3 regions of the Pseudomonas sp. LBUM1674 genome follow, and region 1 is predicted to be linked to each of the others. Evidence: riboswitches for the same ligand, from Rfam matches in the RefSeq annotation. Region 1 holds a riboswitch; each other region holds the start of a gene.

The links. A riboswitch is a leader RNA that binds a small molecule or an ion and turns the genes downstream of it on or off. The one in region 1 is predicted to bind cobalamin.
Region 2: another riboswitch for cobalamin. It lies ahead of ACA067_RS10975 (ABC transporter substrate-binding protein); the one in region 1 lies ahead of cobW (cobalamin biosynthesis protein CobW).
Region 3: another riboswitch for cobalamin. It lies ahead of cobO (cob(I)yrinic acid a,c-diamide adenosyltransferase); the one in region 1 lies ahead of cobW (cobalamin biosynthesis protein CobW).

What each region holds. Positions count from the first base shown of each region.
Region 1 covers NZ_CP166779.1:3,916,276-3,918,537, forward strand. The annotation lists gene cobN (cobaltochelatase subunit CobN) at 1-180, opposite strand, end outside; gene cobW (cobalamin biosynthesis protein CobW) at 184-1,245, opposite strand; cobalamin riboswitch at 1,343-1,556, opposite strand; cobalamin riboswitch at 1,738-1,965, shown strand; gene ACA067_RS18005 (CbtB domain-containing protein) at 2,085-2,262, shown strand, end outside.
Region 2 covers NZ_CP166779.1:2,343,767-2,346,028, forward strand. The annotation lists gene ACA067_RS10975 (ABC transporter substrate-binding protein) at 1-1,005, opposite strand, end outside; cobalamin riboswitch at 1,149-1,342, opposite strand; gene ACA067_RS10980 (alpha/beta fold hydrolase) at 1,726-2,262, shown strand, end outside.
Region 3 covers NZ_CP166779.1:5,204,495-5,206,756, reverse strand. The annotation lists gene ACA067_RS23795 (PQQ-dependent sugar dehydrogenase) at 1-884, opposite strand, end outside; cobalamin riboswitch at 1,001-1,234, shown strand; gene cobO (cob(I)yrinic acid a,c-diamide adenosyltransferase) at 1,316-1,927, shown strand; gene ACA067_RS23785 (cobyrinic acid a,c-diamide synthase CobB) at 1,924-2,262, shown strand, end outside.

The DNA of each region.
Region 1 (2,262 bases):
CATCGGGTTGGCCAGGCGCACGCTCGGGTAATCGTCCGGTAACTGCTGCGCCGCTTCGGCGAGCAGCGCCAGGCTGGAGTCGCCGCTGCACAGGATCACCAGCTCGGCGGGGGTCTGTCCAAGGTCGGCAATATTGTCATCCGACACGAAACCGCCGGGCTGGGTCCTGAGCAGGTGCATGGCTTAAACGCTGAGTGCGGCGCGCAATTGCGCTTCGAGCAGCGCGGCATCCAGCTCCTGGCCGATCAACACCAGACGCGTGGTGCGGGCTTCTTCGGCGCCCCACTGACGGTCGAAATGCTTGTCGAAGCGTGTGCCCACGCCCTGGATCAACAGGCGCATCGGCTTGCCCGGGATCGCGGCGAAACCTTTGACGCGCAGGATGCCGTGCTGGACCACCAGTTGGGTCAGGGCATCCAGCAGCAGGCTTTCGTCAGCTGGCGGCAGTTCGATGGAGATCGAATCGAAGGCGTCGTGGTCGTGATCGTCCTCGCCTTCATGGTGATGGTCGTGATGGCTGTGACGGCTGTCGATGTGCTCTTCGGAACCGGCACCGAGGCCGATCAGTACGTCCAGTGGCAGGCGGCCGCTGCTGGCTTCGATGACTTTCACCGCTGGCGGCAGTTCTTCGGCGACTTCCAGGCGCACCCGGGCCAGGTCTTCAGGGCTGATCAGGTCGGCCTTGTTGAGGATCACCAGGTCGGCGCTGGCCAGTTGGTCGGCGAACAGTTCGTGCAGCGGCGATTCGTGGTCCAGGTTCGGGTCGAGTTTGCGCTGGGCGTCGACCTGGTCCGGAAATGCGGCGAAGGTGCCGGCGGCGACCGCCGGGCTGTCGACCACGGTGATGACCGCGTCAACGGTGCAGGCGCTGCGGATTTCCGGCCACTGGAAGGCTTGCACCAGCGGTTTTGGCAGGGCCAGGCCCGAGGTTTCGATGAGGATGTGGTCGAGGTCGCCGCGACGGGCCACCAATTCGCGCATCACCGGGAAGAATTCTTCCTGGACGGTGCAGCACAGGCAGCCGTTGGCCAGTTCGTAGACACGGCCGTTGGCTTCTTCTTCAGTGCAGCCGATGGAGCACTGTTTGAGGATTTCGCCGTCGATGCCCAACTCGCCGAACTCGTTGACGATCACCGCAATACGGCGACCCTGAGCGTTGTCGAGCATGTGCCGCAGCAAGGTGGTCTTGCCCGAGCCGAGGAAGCCGGTAACGATGGTGACGGGGAGTTTGGCCAGTGTTTTCATCGGATGCCCTTTGGCAAGGTGGCGGGCATACGGGACGACAATCGCTGCGACAGGCGCGCGCAAGAGTTCCGCCACCGGATCACCCCGCCCGGTTGTAGTGAGAATCTGTGTCGAGGCAGGTCTCCTGGCTGACGGTGTGCCAGTCGTTCGACTGGCGTTTGCTGCGCCTTCCCGCGAACCCGTTGCACAGGGTTTGCAGTGGCGTGGCAGCGAAACATCACCGTTCACAGTTGCGGGGGCAGCCGCGGCATCGACCGCGTTCCCTTCTTAGCTTCGGCAGACGCCGAAGAACCTCGAAAGCGCAAGGCTACGCATGGTATGGGGGCGGGTCAATGTCTTGTGGCGTCCGCACCGGCCCCTTCGCCGGCAAGCCGGTCTCGCTCCCACAGGTGACCGCATTCCCATGTGGGAGCGAGCTTGCTCGCGAAGGGAGCGATTCGGCATCCAAGTGAGAACCCATGCCAATTGACGCCCAACCCCCGCCCATGCTCTCCTACACGCCTTGTTACGGGTGCCCTTCACAGGGTGAAACGGGAAACCGGTGAATCATGTGCTTTACTCAAGGCCATGTCAGTCCGGTGCTGCCCCCGCAACGGTAAGCGAGCGAAGCGTCAGATCCACTGTGCCAGCAGTCCGGCATGGGAAGGTGACGCTTGCAGGTTCAGGCGACAGCCTGCGCCCCTCGTGAGCCCGGAGACCGGCCCGCAACATCAGGTGAACGTCATGTTCACTGAATAACAAACCCGCGGTGGGCGGGCGCTGTTGAGCCTCTGCGCGCCTGATGCGCAGGGATCTTCCATGCGCTCTATTCACCCGCTGACAGACCAGAGGGAAGCGCCATGTCGATCATCAGCAGCACCGGCAGCAACACAGACAAGAGCACCGCCAGCAGCACCACGACCCTGACTCAACGCCTGACCGCCGCCGCCTGTGCGTCGATCCTTGGCGCAAGCCTTGTGTATTTCGCCGGTTTCTCGCACATCGAGGCGGTGCACAATGCCGCCCACGATACCCGTC
Region 2 (2,262 bases), 1.6 Mb from region 1:
CAGGTCATAGCCGTCGATGGCTGATGCCAGGGTGGCCAGGCCGTCGAACATTCTGACGCTGGCCTGCATGGCCATGGCGTCGAGAATGATGATGCGGTTGTTTTTCACCGCGTCCATGTTGCGGGTCACCGGGTCGCTGCGCAGGAATGCCAGTTTCTTCAGATGGTCGTCAGCGGGAAAGCGACGGCGATCCATGCGTGCGATGACCAGGAACGTCGGGTTGGCCTTGGCGATGGTTTCCCAGCCGACGGTCGGCCATTCTTCGTCGGATTGCACCACGTTGCGCACGCCCAGGGTGTTGAGCATGAAGTCGGGAATGCCCTTGTGTCCGGCGACATAAGGGTCGATGTCCAGACTGGCACTGGAGAACCAGAACAGCGCGCTGGTGTGCTTGAGGTCCTTGTTCTGCACCGTGGCGACAGACTTCGCCAGGCTGGCCTTGAGTTCGTCGTTCAACTGCCGGCCGCGTTCCTGCACATCGAAGATCTCGGCCAGTTGGCTGATGCTTTTGTAAATGCTGTCGATGCGAAACGCCTCCAGCCGTGTGCCGTCGGCGCCGACCAGATTGTCCTTGGCTTCGCAGTCGGAAGGCATCAGGTAGGTCGGGATCTGCAGCTCGTGAAACTGCTCGCGGGTACCGACCACGCCTTGCGGGCCGACCATCCACTCCAGTTCCACCGCCACCAGCTGCGGGCGTTTGCCGATCACCGCCTCGAAACTCGGCTCGTTATCGGCCAGGCGCGGGATCGGGTCGTTCACTGTCTTGTACTTGGCCAGCACCTCGTTGAACCACAGCGACGTGCCAACCAGTTTGTTGCCAAGCCCCATGGCGTAGAGCATTTCGGTGCCGGCCTGGCCGATGGTCACGGCGCGGCTCGGTGCCTGCTCGAAGGTCAGGGTGCTGCCGCAGTTCTCGACCGTCAGGGGGTAGTGGGTCGGGGCCGCATGGGCGAGAGTGGACAGACCCAGCGCAGTGACGAGGGTGGCAAGGCGTGACAGCAGCATGACGCAAACTCCAGTTGACCGTACTCGGGGCAGGGGGCACGGACTGGAAACACATCATCGAACGCTGCCGTTAAAGCACTGGCGTGGCGATCACAGCAGGTGACGCACGGCGCAAGGATGTCCTTCCCGGACACCCCGCCGGTTAGTGATTAGCTTGGCCGGCAGGTCTCCTGACTGATGCGTCATCGCCTGGCTCCAGCCTTCCCGGAAGCGATCCCAGTGGCAGTTCAGGAGCAGGCTCAGCACCTACAGTTGCGGGGGCAGTTCCGATTGATGCCGTGTCGGGCATCTCGGATTCCCTATTAATCCCATGTGGAAACCGGCGGCCGGCATGGTAGTCGATCATGCCGTTCAACGGTCCAGTATTTTTTCTCGTGTGCCGATTCCAGGGTGCAAGTGCGCGTTGAAGGTCAATCAGCACCAAAGTGCTGCACAGGCTTGCAGACCGGGAAATACCTGCTTAACTCTGAACCTCTGGTCAGTCAGTGACTTATCGGTCACAGAGCGCTGCGTAACACGCTCGCGCTGTCGCCGCTTGCCCGTGATGCAGGTTAAACCCCAGGAGGCCCATGCGTTGACGTTTGAAAACCACCTTGAGCTTTTAATGTATTTACCTGGCACTTCGCTGTCGGTTCCACCCGTACTGCTTTGTGCGATAGGGCCCTGTGGGCATCCCTCACGCTGTGCGCTCAGTCCAATGGGTTCAAGGAAGAAAATGACATGATGCCGAAAACCGCCATCGTCGAGATTTGCGATAAGTACAAGATTTATACCGAACACTATCTCAACGCCGCCGCTGACAAAACCATCATTCTGGTCAACGGCTCGCTGTCAACGACCGCATCCTTTGCCCAGACGGTGCGTTACCTGCAGCCGCAATTCAATGTGGTCCTCTACGATCAGCCCTATGCCGGTCAGTCGAAACGACACAACCTCCACGGCCAACCGATCCGCAAGGAAGACGAGGCAGCGATTCTGCTGGAATTGATCGAACACTTCAGTGTGCACCATGTGCTGTCCTTTTCCTGGGGCGGTGCGGCGACCCTGGTGGCGCTGGCCCAGCGGCCACAACGAATCGAGAGGGCGGTCATCAGTTCTTTCGCAGCGCGCATCAATACACCGATGCGCGATTACCTGGAACGCGGCCTGCACGTACTCCAGGCCTGCGATCGCCTCAATGTCGGACGCTTGATCAACAACACGATCGGCAAGCACCTGCCCTCGCTGTTCAAACGCTTTAATCACCGCCATGTCAGC
Region 3 (2,262 bases), 1.3 Mb from region 1:
ACCGAAGTGATGTAGTCCGGTACCAGGTCGCTGCCGATTTCGTCACGCTCATTGACGGCTGTCCACAGCGCACCGCTCTGGGGTTCCCAGGCGAGGCCGTTGGGATTGCGGATCCCCGAAGCGAAGATCCGATGGTTGCCGGTGGCGCGATCCACTTCCCAGATCGCCGCGCGACCTTCTTCCTGGTCCATGCCGTTTTCGGCGACATTGCTGTTGGAACCCACCGTCACGTACAGCTTGCTCCCATCCTTGCTGGCGATGACGTTCTTGGTCCAGTGATGATTGAGCGTGCCGCCCGGCAGATCGACCACTTTGATTGGCTGCGACTTGATCGCCGTATCGCCATCTTCATAGTGGAAACGCAGCAAGCGGTCCGTATCGGCAACGTACAGGTCAGTTCCGACCAGGGTCATGCCGAACGGCGAATTGAGGTTTTCCAGGAACACCGTACGGGTTTCGGCAATGCCGTCGTGGTCCTTGTCCCGCAGCAGCGTGATGCGGTTCGGGCTCGGTATGGCAGCACCGGCACGACCCATGACTTGCTTCATGACCCAGCCTTTAACGCCTTTGCCATCATCGGGCTTGGGTGGCGCATTGGTCTCGGCGACCAGCACGTCGCCGTTGGGCAACACGTAGAGCCAGCGCGGGTGATCGAGGCCTTCGGCAAAGGCGGCGACCTGAGTTCCCGTCGCCGCGACGGGTTTTGCGCCGTCCGGCCAGCCGATCGCCGGGGCGATGTTCACCGTCGGGATCAGGGTCTTGTTCGGTTCTGGCAGCTTGGGCGACGGACCGGTGCCGTCCATGACTTGCAGGCTGGAGGTTTCACCACAGGCGGCGAGCCCTCCGGCGAGCGCGATGACGAGAACGAGCTGGGGCTTGCGCATGCTGATCTTCCCTATGGACGCGTTGATACAATCATAGAGAAGCCGGGAGGTGCGATGGTTCAACCGGTCAGTCGCGAGCCTCTTTCTCAATTGACGCTCCACCCCCAACCCTCTAACCTTCGCGGCTTGTTTCAGGTGCTCTGTGGCCATGGCCGACAGAGTGAAACAGGGAAGTCGGTGAGTGACTGTCTTCGAACGATGAAGAGTCATGATCCCGACGCTGCCCCCGCAACGGTAAATGAGTGAAGACTGCGCCTTGAGCCACTGTGTCGAAAGCCGACATGGGAAGGCGCGCAGTCAGGCCAGCGCCGCTCATGAGCCCGGAGACCGGCCTGATCCATCCAGCGGCATCACGGTGGGCGATGCCAGGCTTTTTGCCGTCTATTCTTGTGCCTGCCCGCCGTTATCCAGCCTCAACGGAGAGCTCCCCCATGACTGATACCCCCGATCGTGATGAACGTCACCTGGCGCGCATGCTGCGCAAAAAAGCCGTGATCGATGAACGCATTGCCAATTCCCCGAACGAATGCGGCCTGCTGCTGGTGCTGACCGGCAACGGCAAAGGCAAGAGCAGCTCGGCCTTTGGCATGCTCGCCCGATCCCTGGGCCATGGCATGCAGTGTGGCGTGGTGCAGTTCATCAAGGGCCGCAACAGTACCGGCGAAGAACTGTTCTTCCGCCGTTTTCCAGAGCAGGTGCGGTTTCATGTGATGGGCGAGGGCTTCACCTGGGAAACCCAGGATCGCCAGCGTGATATCGCTGCCGCCGAAGCCGCATGGGCAGTGTCCCGCGAACTGCTGAGCGATCCGTCCATCGGTCTGGTGGTGCTCGATGAGTTGAACATCGCCCTCAAGCACGGTTATCTCGACCTCGATCAGGTGCTCAGTGATTTGCAGGCGCGTCCGCCGATGCAGCATGTGGTGGTCACCGGTCGCGGTGCCAAACCGGAAATGATCGAGCTGGCCGACACCGTCACGGAAATGGGCGTGATCAAGCACGCGTTCCAGGCCGGTATCAAAGCGCAAAAAGGCGTCGAATTGTGAGTCAACCACGTCATTGCCCGGCGGTATTGATCGCCGCGCCGGCCTCCGGTCAGGGCAAGACCACCGTCACCGCCGCGCTGGCCCGCTTGCACCGCAATCAGGGGCGCAAGGTGCGGGTCTTCAAGTGCGGCCCGGACTTCCTCGACCCGATGATTCTCGAGCGCGCCAGCGGTGCGCCGGTGTATCAACTGGACATGTGGATGGTCGGCGAGCAGGAAAGTCGTCGACTGTTGTGGGAAGCCGCAGCTGTTGCCGACCTGATCCTGATCGAGGGCGTGATGGGGCTGTTCGACGGTACGCCGTCCAGCGCCGATCTGGCGCGGCACTTCGGTGTG